2 regions of the Paenibacillus sp. B-A-8 genome follow, and region 1 is predicted to be linked to the other one. Evidence: a T-box and tRNA genes for the amino acid it is inferred to sense, from the RefSeq annotation. Region 1 holds a T-box; the other holds one or more tRNA genes.
What was found. The T-box of region 1 lies ahead of ACN6MV_RS27660 (glutamine--tRNA ligase/YqeY domain fusion protein). A T-box ahead of a tRNA ligase gene usually reads a tRNA of that ligase, here a tRNA-Gln.
Positions count from the first base shown of each region.

Region 2: it encodes a tRNA-Gln, which carries the amino acid that the T-box ahead of ACN6MV_RS27660 (glutamine--tRNA ligase/YqeY domain fusion protein) is inferred to sense. The anticodon was not compared.

Region 1 is NZ_CP183882.1:6,127,056-6,134,462, reverse strand. Features, by position in the region: gene ACN6MV_RS27665 (tetratricopeptide repeat protein) at 1-1,508, shown strand, start outside; T-box leader at 1,580-1,840, shown strand; gene ACN6MV_RS27660 (glutamine--tRNA ligase/YqeY domain fusion protein) at 1,922-3,601, shown strand; gene ACN6MV_RS27655 (DUF2933 domain-containing protein) at 3,677-3,877, shown strand; gene ACN6MV_RS27650 (Nramp family divalent metal transporter) at 4,094-5,401, shown strand; gene ACN6MV_RS27645 (TrkA C-terminal domain-containing protein) at 5,490-6,125, shown strand; gene ACN6MV_RS27640 (ABC transporter ATP-binding protein) at 6,320-7,407, shown strand, end outside.
Region 2 is NZ_CP183882.1:6,234,844-6,242,250, reverse strand. Features, by position in the region: gene ACN6MV_RS28230 (hypothetical protein) at 68-298, shown strand; rRNA gene ACN6MV_RS28225 (16S ribosomal RNA) at 657-2,214, shown strand; rRNA gene rrf (5S ribosomal RNA) at 2,339-2,455, shown strand; tRNA gene ACN6MV_RS28215 (tRNA-Ile) at 2,499-2,575, shown strand; tRNA gene ACN6MV_RS28210 (tRNA-Ala) at 2,596-2,671, shown strand; rRNA gene ACN6MV_RS28205 (23S ribosomal RNA) at 2,812-5,740, shown strand; rRNA gene rrf (5S ribosomal RNA) at 5,813-5,929, shown strand; tRNA gene ACN6MV_RS28195 (tRNA-Asn) at 5,936-6,011, shown strand; tRNA gene ACN6MV_RS28190 (tRNA-Thr) at 6,013-6,088, shown strand; tRNA gene ACN6MV_RS28185 (tRNA-Glu) at 6,100-6,174, shown strand; tRNA gene ACN6MV_RS28180 (tRNA-Val) at 6,215-6,290, shown strand; tRNA gene ACN6MV_RS28175 (tRNA-Gln) at 6,334-6,408, shown strand; tRNA gene ACN6MV_RS28170 (tRNA-Lys) at 6,414-6,486, shown strand; tRNA gene ACN6MV_RS28165 (tRNA-Leu) at 6,502-6,585, shown strand; tRNA gene ACN6MV_RS28160 (tRNA-Gly) at 6,592-6,666, shown strand; tRNA gene ACN6MV_RS28155 (tRNA-Arg) at 6,675-6,751, shown strand; tRNA gene ACN6MV_RS28150 (tRNA-Pro) at 6,782-6,855, shown strand; tRNA gene ACN6MV_RS28145 (tRNA-Gly) at 6,868-6,941, shown strand; tRNA gene ACN6MV_RS28140 (tRNA-Pro) at 6,956-7,029, shown strand; gene ACN6MV_RS28135 (ImmA/IrrE family metallo-endopeptidase) at 7,131-7,407, opposite strand, start outside.

The DNA of each region.
Region 1 (7,407 bases):
GGGAATTACAGCGGGCTTATTATGAAGAAAAGGGTTTAAAGGCTTGGAATAATGATCAGGTTCCGCAGTATATTACGAGTAATCCTATGATTGCGACTGCATATGCGGAAATGATCTTCGGATTCCTGCAAGATCGGGCTGGACAAGGACATCTCTCTGAAACAGTCACTATACTGGAATTGGGAGCGGGAGCAGGGCGGTTAGCGTTCCATATCCTTAAGAAGCTATGCGAAATCATAGATTATGCGGGGACTCCACTTCCTCCTTTTCGTTATGTGATGAGTGATTTACCCGTAAAAAATATAACCAGCTGGCAGCAGCACCCAAGCTTACTTCCATTCGTAGAGCAGGGTATACTGGATTTTGCACGTTTTGATGCTGTACAGGATACTGAACTGCATTTAGTGCACGCTAAGCTCAGCATCAAACCTGGTGATTTACAGCAGCCGCTGCTGCTTGTGGCGAATTATTTTTTTGACAGTATCCCGCAGGAATTAATTTATGTGGATGAAGGTAAAATATTTGAATGTGAGATGTCGATTCAGTATTCTGAGGATGCAGATTCGGATAACCCCTCAGAGGTACTCGGTACAATTATCCCGCAATATCATTATCGTCGTGCGGCTGATTACGAAGCGGAAACTTATCCCTATCACGATGTTATAAAGCTCTATCAGCAGAAGCTGGAGGATTCGCATATTCTGTTTCCAGTGGTGGGGCTTACTTGTTTGGAGAGGCTAGCTAAGTTATCTACAGGAGGGTTTGTACTCCTTACAGCGGATAAGGGCGATCACCGAATAGAGAATTGGGAATTTGCGGAGCCGCCTATGCTAATTCATCATGGTAGCTTCTCCTTAACAGCGAACTATCATGCGATTCAGCATACGTTGGAGCAACAAGGAGCGCATTCCTTATTTACCTCTCATCATTATAAAAACTTGAACATCGGATGTATTCTTATGCTGGAATCGCCGATGAGCTATGCGAACACTCGGTTAGGTTACAAACGGTTTATAGAGCGTTTTGGCCCGGATGATTTCTTCAGTATGAAGGAATGGATGGATCAGCAAGTAGATACGATGGGGCTTCAGCAGATTTTGGCTTTTTGGCGCTTAGGTGGGTATGATGCAGAATGGTTTATCCATAGTGCTGAACAGATCTCGGAGCTGCTGCCGGATGCCAGTGATGAAGAAATGCTGGATCTTCAGCGAGGGATTCAGCTCATGTGGACAGGTTATTATCCGATGGAACAGAGCTATGACCTCTCACTGGACGCTGGTTTATTGCTGTATGAAATGGATAAGTTCGAGGAGGCGTTAGTCTACTTAGAGCGGTCTATGCATGCCAATGCGGAAGAACCATTAGCATCGGTGCTCTATAGCATGGCGATTTGTAACTATGAGCTTGGAGCTGAAGGGGCTGCACTGGAATACGCGCGTAGAGCTTTGACCGTAGAGCCGGATAATGAAGTGGTGCTGGAACTGATAACAGCTCTGAGCGAGGAATAGATCGTAAGCGGACAGAAGAGAAAGCACACCATTTACACAGGACCATCTATTTGGTATCCTATACAAAATAATTAAACGCGATGACGAGAAGAGTAAATAAAATCATTCCTTCACAGAGAGCCCTGGATGATGAGAACGGGGTAAGGAGGATTTTATCGAAACAAGCCTCTGAGCGGCATGTCGGAACCGGGTGACGGGGATGGTATGACGGGAGCTCCTGTTATAGAGCTAGAGTATAAGCACTGCGAAAGATGCATTGCCGTACTTGATGAGATTAATATGGCGACATATTAATGAACCTGGGGTGGTACCGCGAGAATTTCGTCCCCAAGACCATAAGTCTTGGAGGTGAGGTTCTTTTTATTTTGCAGATAAACAAGGCGGATATCGCTAATATACAGGAGGTAACAACAATGAATAAGCCATCAGAAGTAGTGGCAGAAAGTTACATTGACAGATTTATTCAAGAAGAGCTTGAGGCTGAAACTTACAGCACAGACATTTGCACCAGATTTCCACCGGAACCTAACGGATATTTGCATATTGGCAGTGCGTATGCCATTGACACGAATTATACAACTGCAAAAAAGTATGGCGGAAAGTTCCACTTGCGTTTCGATGACACGAATCCTTTAAAAGAGGATCTGGAATATGTAAATGCCATCATCGAAGATATTGAATGGATGGGCTACTCACCGGACCATATTTTCTATGGATCAGACTATTCAGAAAAAATTTACAATAGCGCAGTAAAGCTAATCCGAAAAGGAAAAGCCTATGTCTGCGATTTATCACCTGAAGAGGTGACAGCATATAGAGGGACGCTTACAGAGCCGGGAAGGAACAGTCCCTATCGGGAGCGTTCTGTGGAAGAAAATATGAAGTTATTCGCAGAGATGAGGGATGGCGTTTATCCTACGGGTGCCAGAGTATTACGCGCCAAAATAGATATGCGCTCACCGAATATCAACTTGCGTGATCCGGTGATTTATAGAATTATCCATGCGGAACATTATAGAACAGGCAACGATTGGTGCGTCTATCCGATGTACGATTTTGCACATCCTATACAAGATGCGATCGAAGGGATTACGCATTCCCTATGCTCCATTGAGTTTAAGGATCATCGGCCCCTGTATGAGTGGGTACTAAATGAGCTGGATACCCCCGAAGCTCCAAAGCAAAGGGAGTTTGGACGCGTAAACATCACTGGTGTCGTTACTAGCAAACGGTACATTAGACAATTGGTTGCAGGACATTATGTGGATGGTTGGGATGATCCAAGGCTTCCCACGCTTCGCGGACTTCGGAGAAGAGGTTTTACGCCGGAGAGTATTCGGAATTTTGTGAAAGAAATCGGATTTGTCCGACATAGCACCATTGTAGATATAGCCATGTTAGAGCATTCGCTTAGACAAGATTTGAAGGCGAAGGCACCTAGCGTAATGGCTGTTCTAAAGCCGCTAAAGGTGGTTATTACTAACTATCCCGAGAATCAAAGCGAATGGCTTACGATTGAGAATAACAGTGAAGATAAGACGCTTGGGGATAGAGAGGTTCCTTTTTCACGTACGCTTTATATTGAACAAGAGGATTTCATGGAGGAGCCGCCTAAAGGTTATCACAGGCTGACTATAGGGAATGAGGTAAGGTTAAAAGGTGCCTACTTCATTAAGTGCAATGAGGTGATCAAGGACGAAGCAACCGGAGAAGTGATGGAGCTTCGCTGTACCTATGATCCGAGAACGAAGAGTGGAAGTGGATTTAATGAACGTAAGGTCAAAGCGACCATCCACTGGGTATCGGCAGAACACGCAATCAAGGCGGAAGTTCATCTATATGAGCGGCTGCTAAAAGAGAATGACGGTCCTAAAGAAGACGATGAGCGCTGGGACGCGTATCTTAATCCAGATTCTTTAATGATTCTGAAGGATTGTTTGCTGGAGCCTTCCATGAATAGTGCACTTCCAGAAGATAAATATCAATTCATCCGCCATGGATTCTTTTGTGTGGATAAGAAGCATACGACAGCAGATAAGCTGGTACTGAACCGGATTGTACCGCTGAAGGATACATGGAAGAAGAATTCGTAATTCACAGCACATCCTTTCTCCACAAGTATTCTTTATGATATAGAGGTCATAAAGAATTTCTAGGAGGTAAAAGCTATGAATTGGTCTTGGTTAATTACATTGATCTGCCCTTTAATGATGATATTTATGATGTTTGGACTGGGCGGGAAGCATGGACACGGGCATGGGTCGAGAAAGCAAGCGTCACCTGATTATCAGGAGCTTCAGAAAGAATTGAATGAGCTGAAAACGCAGAATGAACAAATGAGAAGAGATATTCAAAGTCTCACACCATAAGCAATGCGGAGTAATTGGCTTAAGCCGGGCAAAGATCGGGTAATTCCTGATGTTGTCCGGTTTTTTTTGTCGATCAGAAGTGTACAAGCGTATGAAAATTCCTAATGAAACATATTTACATTTTTCAGAAATGAGCATATACTTTAAATATAAGTTGCACAGAGGAAACTTTCGTGTATATAGACAACTTTTTTTTGGGCAAGAGGAGGAGCTGACATGCTAGAACAAACTTTAGTGGAAACACCACATATAGAACAACCACATATAAAACAACATAAAAACTCGATTTCAGCGCAAGCCGTTCTTAACGGGGAGACCAAAGGAATTAGAAGATTACTGCCTTTCTTAGGTCCAGCGTTTATCGCTGCGGTTGCTTATCTGGATCCAGGTAATTTTGCCACCAACATTACGGCGGGTTCAAAATATGGCTATCTCTTATTATGGGTCATTGTAGCCTCGAACTTAATGGCTGTTCTTATTCAGGCGTTGTCCGCTAAGCTTGGTATTGCTACAGGGAAGAACCTTCCGGAGATCGCTCATGATCGTTTCCCGAAGAGTGTATCGATCTTCTTATGGATTCAAAGTGAACTGGTAATAATAGCTACGGATCTGGCGGAGTTTATCGGGGCAGCATTAGGACTTTATTTATTGTTTGATATCCCTATGCTGCCTGCAGCAATGATCACTGCCGTGGGTTCTTTTGCTATCTTAGAGCTTCAGCGTAGGGGATACCGCTCACTTGAAGCCGGAATTGCTGCAATGATTCTTATTGTCGTTTTAGCCTTCGCCTTTCAAGTTATTGTAGCTAAACCGGATATGGGTGCGGTTGCTGTAGGCATGTTTACACCTAAGTTTGAAGGGGTCGACAGCATCCTTTTGGCTGCAGGAATTCTAGGCGCAACCGTGATGCCACACGCCATTTATCTACATTCATCACTTACTCAGAACCGCATCGTAGGGGTGAATGAAGCGGAGAAAAAACAAATTTTTAAATTGGAATTCATAGATATTATTATTGCGATGATTATTGCAGGTGCGGTTAATCTGGCGATGGTCATTGTCTCCGCGGCATTGTTTTTCAAAAATGGTCTTGTAGTTGAGGACCTGGATGTCGCGTTTCAGCAATTTAGTCACTTGGCTGGACCTGTAACGGCGATTTCGTTTGGCTTAGGACTACTTATCGCGGGACTATCGAGCTCTTCTGTAGGCACTATGGCTGGTGATGTGGTGATGCAAGGCTTTATCAACAAAAGAATTAATCTGTACTTACGCCGTGCGATTACGATTATTCCGCCATTGGCGATCATCGGTTTTGGTGTAAATCCAACGAAGGCACTCGTTATCAGTCAGGTGGTCTTATCCTTTGGGATTGCATTTGCCCTGGTACCACTGGTTATGTTTACTAGCAATCGTCAGATTATGGGCGGGTTAGTGAATCGTAAGATGACAGCTGCTCTCGGCTGGCTTATCTCCGGACTGGTTGTATCGTTAAATTTATTTTTGGTCTATCAAATGTTTGTATAAGGCAGGACATCTTTATTTGGTGAATGAAAAAAGGTATACTGGAGCATGTTTATAATTCATAATTCACGCCAAAGTAAGGAGATCGACAATGTCCATGCAGGAAATATCCGGTTATAAGTCTATAGCCCTTGATATTGCACAAAGAATTGTAAGCGGGGAATTCCCCGTACAGAGTAAGCTTTCGGGGCGTTCTCTATTAGCAGGCCAGTACCATGTTTCTCCTGAGACGATCCGTAAAGCTATGGGATTATTGAAGGATGAGAATATAGTATTTGTCTCGCAGGGGAAAGAGATTATTGTCATCTCTGATCAAAAGGCGTATGAGTATATCACTAGAAATAATTATTTGAAATCAGTTTATTCACTGAAAGAGGATCTACAGCAATTGTTGCTGGAAAAGAAGAAGCTCGACAGCAAATTTGAGAAGCTGCTCACTGGAATTATCGAGGCATCAGACCGGATGAAGAATTTGAAACCTTATCACCCGGAAGAAATTACAATCCATGAACAATCACATGTGGTCGGTAAAACCATTGGAACACTACAATTTTGGCAGAATACAGGGGCTACTATTATAGCGCTTCGCCGAGGGGCGAACGTAACAATCTCCCCAGGTCCGCATGTCATACTCAGAGAAAATGATGTACTTGTAGCAGTTGGTGATGAGAAAATGTACCAAAGAACAGAGCAATTTATTAATAAAAATGCTGAGAATCATTTATAATAATAGGTCGAGAAAAGGCTATCCAGCGGGGTTTATCACTGGATAGCCTTTTTTTTGATTATTAAATTACAATAAATTACAAACAACCTATATGCTCATTGTAGGTTGTCAGTTTGGGAGTTGTTTGTTATAGTTTAACTTACAGAGTCGCCCGGCGAGATGATCTGACGATAGAGATAAGAAGGAGAGACCCTATGCTGAAATTTGAAAAAGTAGGTAAGAAATACCCTAATGGTTATGAAGCAGTTAAGAACATTAGCTTTGAAATTGAAGCTGGAGAAATACTAGTGCTGATCGGTCCTAGTGGTTGCGGAAAGACAACAACGATGAAAATGATAAATCGTCTTGTTCCGCATACTTCAGGCCATATTTATATCCACGGTAAAGATATCACCAAGGAGAACCCTGTAACCCTCCGCAAGAACATCGGATATGTTATTCAACAAGCTGGTTTATTTCCGCACTACACCATAGAAGACAATGTAGGCCTGATTCCCGACCTAAAGGGGTGGGATGTTAATAAGAAAAAAGAACGGGTGCTAGAAATGCTCCGTCTAGTCGGACTGGATCCGACCCTATATGCCAAACGTTATCCGAAACAATTATCAGGTGGGCAGCAGCAACGTGTAGGAGTAGCCCGTGCATTGGCGGCTGATCCTGAGATTATATTGATGGATGAACCGTTTGGTGCTTTGGACCCTATTACCCGTGAGCAGCTGCAGGATGAACTGCTACGCATGCAACAAGAAGTAAAGAAGACCATTGTATTTGTAACGCATGATATGGATGAAGCACTGAAGCTTGGAGATAAGATCGCTATTCTTAAAGACGGTGAAATCGTTCAACTGGATACGCCATATGAGCTGCTCAGCCGGCCTGCTAATGATTTCGTAGAATCTTTTATCGGCAAAAACCGTATTTACCAAAACCCTGAGTATATCCCCGTAACAGAAGTTATGCGCGACAATCCATCTACATCGCTTCCAGGGCGGACGCTGGGCAAAGCTCTTACCTTTATGCGTCAACGCAAAATGGATACATTACTGGTTGGAAACGAGAAAGGTAAGCTGCTTGGCATAGTCTCCGCTTATGATGTTACCGCCAAAATGGAACAAAGCCTTACTATCGAAGAAATTATGACACCACCTCAAGTGGTGCTGCAGGATACAGCAACAGCAAGAGACGCATTATCATTGATTACGGAAGCTCCTTACGGCATTATTCCGATTGTAACCGCTGAGGGGATCATTGCCGGGATTGTTACAAGAGGCAGTCTTCTGAC
Region 2 (7,407 bases), 110 kb from region 1:
TTATGTACAAGGGGTTTATGGTTTTAGTGAATGTGTTACTTGCAACTTCATGAAGGAGGCCAAGCATATGTTGGGAATGTTGTTTAACGAAAAAGAATGCAAGGAACTGGATTATGTTTTGCGGAAAGAACTCGATGAGATGCTGTTAGATTTAAGTGATCAGCGCTTGGACCAAAATATCAGGCATGCCATCGCCAATAGATATAAGACTGTATTTCGGATGTATGCTCGTTTTGCTCCTCAGAAAGAGCTTTCCAAGTATGCGTGGGGCGGACGTTCATCTCAGTATAAACACTGAGGATAGGTGGTAAATGCAAGAGTTTTATATGGATTTAAGATTTTTTAATAAAATAGCTTGACTAAAAAGGAGTGCTCATGATAAATTATATCTCGCGCTCCTTTTGCTTGTGTAAAAGGGAAGCGGAAGGCAAGAAAAAATGAAAAAAACTTTTTCAAAAAAAAGACTTGCCAAACAACGGAACACTGTGATATATTATAAAGGTCGCCGCTGACAAACAACGACGACGAAATGAGAGACATTGATCTTTGAAAACTGAACAACGAGTGAGTGGGAAATCACGAAAGTGAAATCCAAAATTAGAGAATTAATTTTCTCGTCAGATGTTTCAAAATGAGCATATCGCTCTTTTCAATACTAATTGGAGAGTTTGATCCTGGCTCAGGACGAACGCTGGCGGCGTGCCTAATACATGCAAGTCGAGCGGAGTCATTTTGAAAGCTTGCTTTCAAAATGACTTAGCGGCGGACGGGTGAGTAACACGTAGGCAACCTGCCCCTTAGACTGGGATAACTACCGGAAACGGTAGCTAATACCGGATAATTTCTTTTTTCTCCTGAAGAAAGAATGAAAGACGGAGCAATCTGTCACTGAGGGATGGGCCTGCGGCGCATTAGCTAGTTGGTGGGGTAACGGCCCACCAAGGCGACGATGCGTAGCCGACCTGAGAGGGTGAACGGCCACACTGGGACTGAGACACGGCCCAGACTCCTACGGGAGGCAGCAGTAGGGAATCTTCCGCAATGGACGAAAGTCTGACGGAGCAACGCCGCGTGAGTGATGAAGGTTTTCGGATCGTAAAGCTCTGTTGCCAGGGAAGAACGTCCGGTAGAGTAACTGCTACCGGAGTGACGGTACCTGAGAAGAAAGCCCCGGCTAACTACGTGCCAGCAGCCGCGGTAATACGTAGGGGGCAAGCGTTGTCCGGAATTATTGGGCGTAAAGCGCGCGCAGGCGGTCATTTAAGTCTGGTGTTTAAACCTTGGGCTCAACCTGAGGTCGCACTGGAAACTGGGTGACTTGAGTACAGAAGAGGAAAGTGGAATTCCACGTGTAGCGGTGAAATGCGTAGATATGTGGAGGAACACCAGTGGCGAAGGCGACTTTCTGGGCTGTAACTGACGCTGAGGCGCGAAAGCGTGGGGAGCAAACAGGATTAGATACCCTGGTAGTCCACGCCGTAAACGATGAGTGCTAGGTGTTAGGGGTTTCGATACCCTTGGTGCCGAAGTTAACACAGTAAGCACTCCGCCTGGGGAGTACGGTCGCAAGACTGAAACTCAAAGGAATTGACGGGGACCCGCACAAGCAGTGGAGTATGTGGTTTAATTCGAAGCAACGCGAAGAACCTTACCAGGTCTTGACATCCCTCTGAATCTGCTAGAGATAGCAGCGGCCTTCGGGACAGAGGAGACAGGTGGTGCATGGTTGTCGTCAGCTCGTGTCGTGAGATGTTGGGTTAAGTCCCGCAACGAGCGCAACCCTTAACTTTAGTTGCCAGCAAGTAATGTTGGGCACTCTAGAGTGACTGCCGGTGACAAACCGGAGGAAGGTGGGGATGACGTCAAATCATCATGCCCCTTATGACCTGGGCTACACACGTACTACAATGGCCGGTACAACGGGAAGCGAAGCCGTGAGGTGGAGCCAATCCCATCAAAGCCGGTCTCAGTTCGGATTGCAGGCTGCAACTCGCCTGCATGAAGTCGGAATTGCTAGTAATCGCGGATCAGCATGCCGCGGTGAATACGTTCCCGGGTCTTGTACACACCGCCCGTCACACCACGAGAGTTTACAACACCCGAAGTCGGTGGGGTAACCCGCAAGGGAGCCAGCCGCCGAAGGTGGGGTAGATGATTGGGGTGAAGTCGTAACAAGGTAGCCGTATCGGAAGGTGCGGCTGGATCACCTCCTTTCTATGGAGAATCGTCTTCTGCAATGAAGACATTCAAATCGGAAGTTAAACTTCCATAATAGAACCCTCGGGTTCAAACACTCACTCGTGTTCAGTTTTGAAAGAGCAAGTCTCTTTCATATGCGTTTGGTGGCGATAGCGGAGGGGTTCCACACGTACCCATCCCGAACACGACCGTTAAGCCCTCCAGCGCCGATGGTACTTGGACCGAAGGGTCCTGGGAGAGTAGGACGCCGCCAAGCGAACAACCACTTTGGTTGATTCACAATATTATATATGTTATATGGGCTTTTAGCTCAGTTGGTTAGAGCGCACCTCTGATAAGGGTGAGGTCGGTGGTTCGAGTCCACCAAGGCCCACCATATAACTTATATCCCTTTATGGGGCCATAGCTCAGCTGGGAGAGCGCCTGCCTTGCAAGCAGGAGGTCAGCGGTTCGATCCCGCTTGGCTCCACCATAATTTTTAAATTCAATACTTTCTTTAACATTGATCCTTGAAAACTGGATACCGAAACGAATTTGCGTTTTAGAACATCTTTTAGCAACTTGTGCAAACAAGTAAATGTTATTAGTGAGATTTTTCTTAGGAAAAATCAAGGTTAAGCTAATAAGAGCACACGGAGGATGCCTAGGCGCCAGGAGCCGACGAAGGACGTGGCGAACAACGAAACTGCCTCGGGGAGCTGTAAGCAAGCTTTGATCCGGGGGTGTCCGAATGGGGAAACCCAGCTGTGGTAATTCGCAGTTACTCATACCTGAATACATAGGGTATGTAGAGGCAGACCAGGGGAACTGAAACATCTAAGTACCCTGAGGAAGAGAAAACAATAGTGATTCCGTCAGTAGCGGCGAGCGAACGCGGAACAGCCTAAACCTAAGAGCTTGCTCTTAGGGGTTGTGGGACGTCTCACATGGAGTTACAAAGGAATATGGTAGGTGAAGAGGTCTGGAAAGGCCCGCGATAGAGGTAAAAGCCCTGTAACCTAAACTGTGTTCTCTCCGAGACGGATCCCGAGTAGTGCGGGGCACGTGAAACCCCGTATGAATCCAGCAGGACCATCTGCTAAGGCTAAATACTACCTGGCGACCGATAGTGAAACAGTACCGTGAGGGAAAGGTGAAAAGCACCCCGGAAGGGGAGTGAAATAGAACCTGAAACCGTGTGCTTACAAAAAGTCAGAGCCCTATTAATGGGTGATGGCGTGCCTTTTGTAGAATGAACCGGCGAGTTACGTTTAACATGCAAGGTTAAGTCGAGAAGACGGAGCCGCAGCGAAAGCGAGTCTGAATAGGGCGATTTAGTATGTGGACGTAGACCCGAAACCGTGTGATCTACCCCTGTCCAGGGTGAAGGTGCGGTAACACGCACTGGAGGCCCGAACCCACGCACGTTGAAAAGTGCGGGGATGAGGTGGGGGTAGCGGAGAAATTCCAATCGAACTCGGAGATAGCTGGTTCTCCCCGAAATAGCTTTAGGGCTAGCCTCGGTATAAGAGTAGTGGAGGTAGAGCACTGATTGGGTGCGGGGTCCGCAAGGATTACCAAGCTCAGTCAAACTCCGAATGCCATATACTTATTGCCGGGAGTCAGACAGTGAGTGCTAAGATCCATTGTCAAAAGGGAAACAGCCCAGACCATCAGCTAAGGTCCCCAAGTGTGTGTTAAGTGGGAAAGGATGTGGAGTTGCACAGACAACCAGGATGTTGGCTTAGAAGCAGCCACCATTGAAAGAGTGCGTAATAGCTCACTGGTCGAGTGACTCTGCGCCGAAAATGTAACGGGGCTAAACACACCACCGAAGCTATGGCTAGATATGTATGTATCTGGGGTAGGGGAGCGTTGTATGTGGGTTGAAGGTGTACCGTAAGGAGCGCTGGACAGCATACAAGTGAGAATGCCGGTATGAGTAACGAAAAGATCAGTGAGAATCTGATCCGCCGAAAGCCCAAGGTTTCCTGAGGAAGGCTCGTCCGCTCAGGGTAAGTCGGGACCTAAGGCGAGGCCGAAAGGCGTAGTCGAAGGACAACAGTTTGAAATTACTGTACCACCGTAATCCGCTATGAGCGATGGGGTGACGCAGGAGGGTAGTGACGCGGACTGATGGATATGTCCGTCTAAGCAGTGAGGCTGATGTGTAGGCAAATCCGCACATCGTTAAGGCTGGGCTGTGATGGGGAGCGAAAATTGTAGTAGCGAAGGTCATGATCTCACACTGCCAAGAAAAGCCTCTAGCCAGGAGAAGGTGCCCGTACCGCAAACCGACACAGGTAGGCGAGAAGAGAATTCTAAGGCGCGCGGAAGAACTCTCGTTAAGGAACTCGGCAAAATGACCCCGTAACTTCGGGAGAAGGGGTGCCCCGGTAGTGTGAATAGCACGAGGGGGCCGCAGTGAAAAGGCCCAAGCGACTGTTTAGCAAAAACACAGGTCTGTGCGAAGCCGCAAGGCGAAGTATACGGGCTGACGCCTGCCCGGTGCTGGAAGGTTAAGGGGAGTGGTTAGGGGTAACCCGAAGCTATGAACCGAAGCCCCAGTAAACGGCGGCCGTAACTATAACGGTCCTAAGGTAGCGAAATTCCTTGTCAGGTAAATTCTGACCCGCACGAATGGCGTAACGACTTGGGCGCTGTCTCAACGAGAGATCCGGTGAAATTTTAATACCTGTGAAGATGCAGGTTACCCGCGACAAGACGGAAAGACCCCATGGAGCTTTACTGCAGCTTGATATTGAATTTGGGTACGATCTGTACAGGATAGGTGGGAGCCGTAGAAATCGGAGCGCAAGCTTCGGTGGAGGCGCCGTTGGGATACCACCCTGATCGTATCTAGGTTCTAACCTAGTGCCCTAATCGGGTACGGGGACCGTGTCAGGCGGGCAGTTTGACTGGGGCGGTCGCCTCCTAAAGAGTAACGGAGGCGTTCCAAGGTTCCCTCAGAATGGTTGGAAATCATTCGAAGAGTGCAAAGGCATAAGGGAGCTTGACTGCGAGACCTACAAGTCGAGCAGGGACGAAAGTCGGACTTAGTGATCCGGTGGTACCGCATGGAAGGGCCATCGCTCAACGGATAAAAGCTACCCTGGGGATAACAGGCTTATCTCCCCCAAGAGTCCACATCGACGGGGAGGTTTGGCACCTCGATGTCGGCTCATCGCATCCTGGGGCTGAAGTAGGTCCCAAGGGTTGGGCTGTTCGCCCATTAAAGCGGTACGCGAGCTGGGTTCAGAACGTCGTGAGACAGTTCGGTCCCTATCTGTCGTGGGCGCAGGAAATTTGAGAGGAGCTGTCCTTAGTACGAGAGGACCGGGATGGACGTACCGCTGGTGCACCAGTTGTTTCGCCAGAAGCATGGCTGGGTAGCTACGTACGGACGGGATAAGCGCTGAAAGCATCTAAGCGTGAAGCCCCCCTCAAGATGAGATTTCCCAATTAGTAAGACCCCTTGAAGACGACGAGGTAGATAGGTTGGAGGTGGAAGTGCAGTAATGCATGGAGCTGACCAATACTAATCGGTCGAGGGCTTATCCTATACTTAGAACGCAAATTCAATTCGGATTCAGTTTTCAGGCGATTAAGCCTGAGCATTACGCTGTAATGCCCGTTTGGTGGCGATAGCGGAGGGGTTCCACGCGTACCCATCCCGAACACGACCGTTAAGCCCTCCAGCGCCGATGGTACTTGGACCGAAGGGTCCTGGGAGAGTAGGACGTTGCCAAGCGGATATTCCCTGATAGCTCAGTTGGTAGAGCACTCGACTGTTAATCGAGTTGTCACAGGTTCGAGTCCTGTTCGGGGAGCCATGCTCTCATAGCTCAGCAGGTAGAGTGCTTCCATGGTAAGGAAGAGGTCACCGGTTCGAATCCGGTTGAGAGCTCCACAGATTTGCAAGGCCCGTTGGTCAAGGGGTTAAGACACCTCCCTTTCACGGAGGTAACATGGGTTCGAATCCCATACGGGTCACCAACTTTTACTTGTACTTACCCTTAGAGGGTCCCATAGATATGGAGGCTTAGCTCAGCTGGGAGAGCATCTGCCTTACAAGCAGAGGGTCGGGGGTTCGATCCCCTCAGCCTCCACCATAATCTTCCTGAGAGATTATGGGCAACATAGAGGTAGCATCAATGGGGATTAGCCAAGCGGTAAGGCAACGGACTTTGACTCCGTCACTCATAGGTTCGAATCCTATATCCCCAGCCAAGTGCGAGCCATTAGCTCAGTTGGTAGAGCACCTGACTTTTAATCAGGGTGTCGAAGGTTCGAGTCCTTCATGGCTCACTTTTATTATTACATGCGCGTGTGGCGGAATGGCAGACGCACCAGACTTAGGATCTGGCGTTTCACGACGTGGGGGTTCAAGTCCCTTCACGCGCACCATATTTTGCGGAAGTGGCTCAGCGGTAGAGCATCGCCTTGCCAAGGCGAGGGTCGCGGGTTCGATTCCCGTCTTCCGCTCCATAATTTTTGCGCCCTTAGCTCAGCTGGATAGAGCGTTTGACTACGAATCAAAAGGCCGGGAGTTCGAATCTCTCAGGGCGCGCCATTTTTTTATTAAGCAATCATAGCATTATAACGGGATGTAGCTCAGCTTGGTAGAGCACCTGGTTTGGGACCAGGGGGTCGCATGTTCAAATCGTGTCATCCCGATTTTTCACCTTTGCGGGTGTAGTTCAATGGTAGAACTTCAGCCTTCCAAGCTGATAGCGTGGGTTCGATTCCCATCACCCGCTCCATAATTTTATAGTAACGGGATGTAGCTCAGCTTGGTAGAGCACCTGGTTTGGGACCAGGGGGTCGCATGTTCAAATCGTGTCATCCCGATACTCAGCTTAATCGCTCTTAGAAGCCCTTACTTCGGTAAGAGCTTTTTTTGTTATGTATTGATTTAATAATACGCATGTATTGATATAACATATGTTCTATCATTCTTCCAAAAGAAATTGAACTTCTGGTGGAATACCAATTCGTAAATAATAACTTTTCCATGATTCTTCTTGCTCAGGATTGCTACCTGTGGATAGTAGCTTTACAGCAAAGACATTAGCTTGACGTTCAAGCTTCCCAGGAGAGAAGTAGGAGCTTTCCTCTAGAAAAAAGCGGTTAATCCCCTTATGAAGTCGATCATGTCCTAATTCATGCGCACAAACGAAGCGCTGCCACTCAACTGGCAACTCATTATGAATGACAATAAATCTTCTT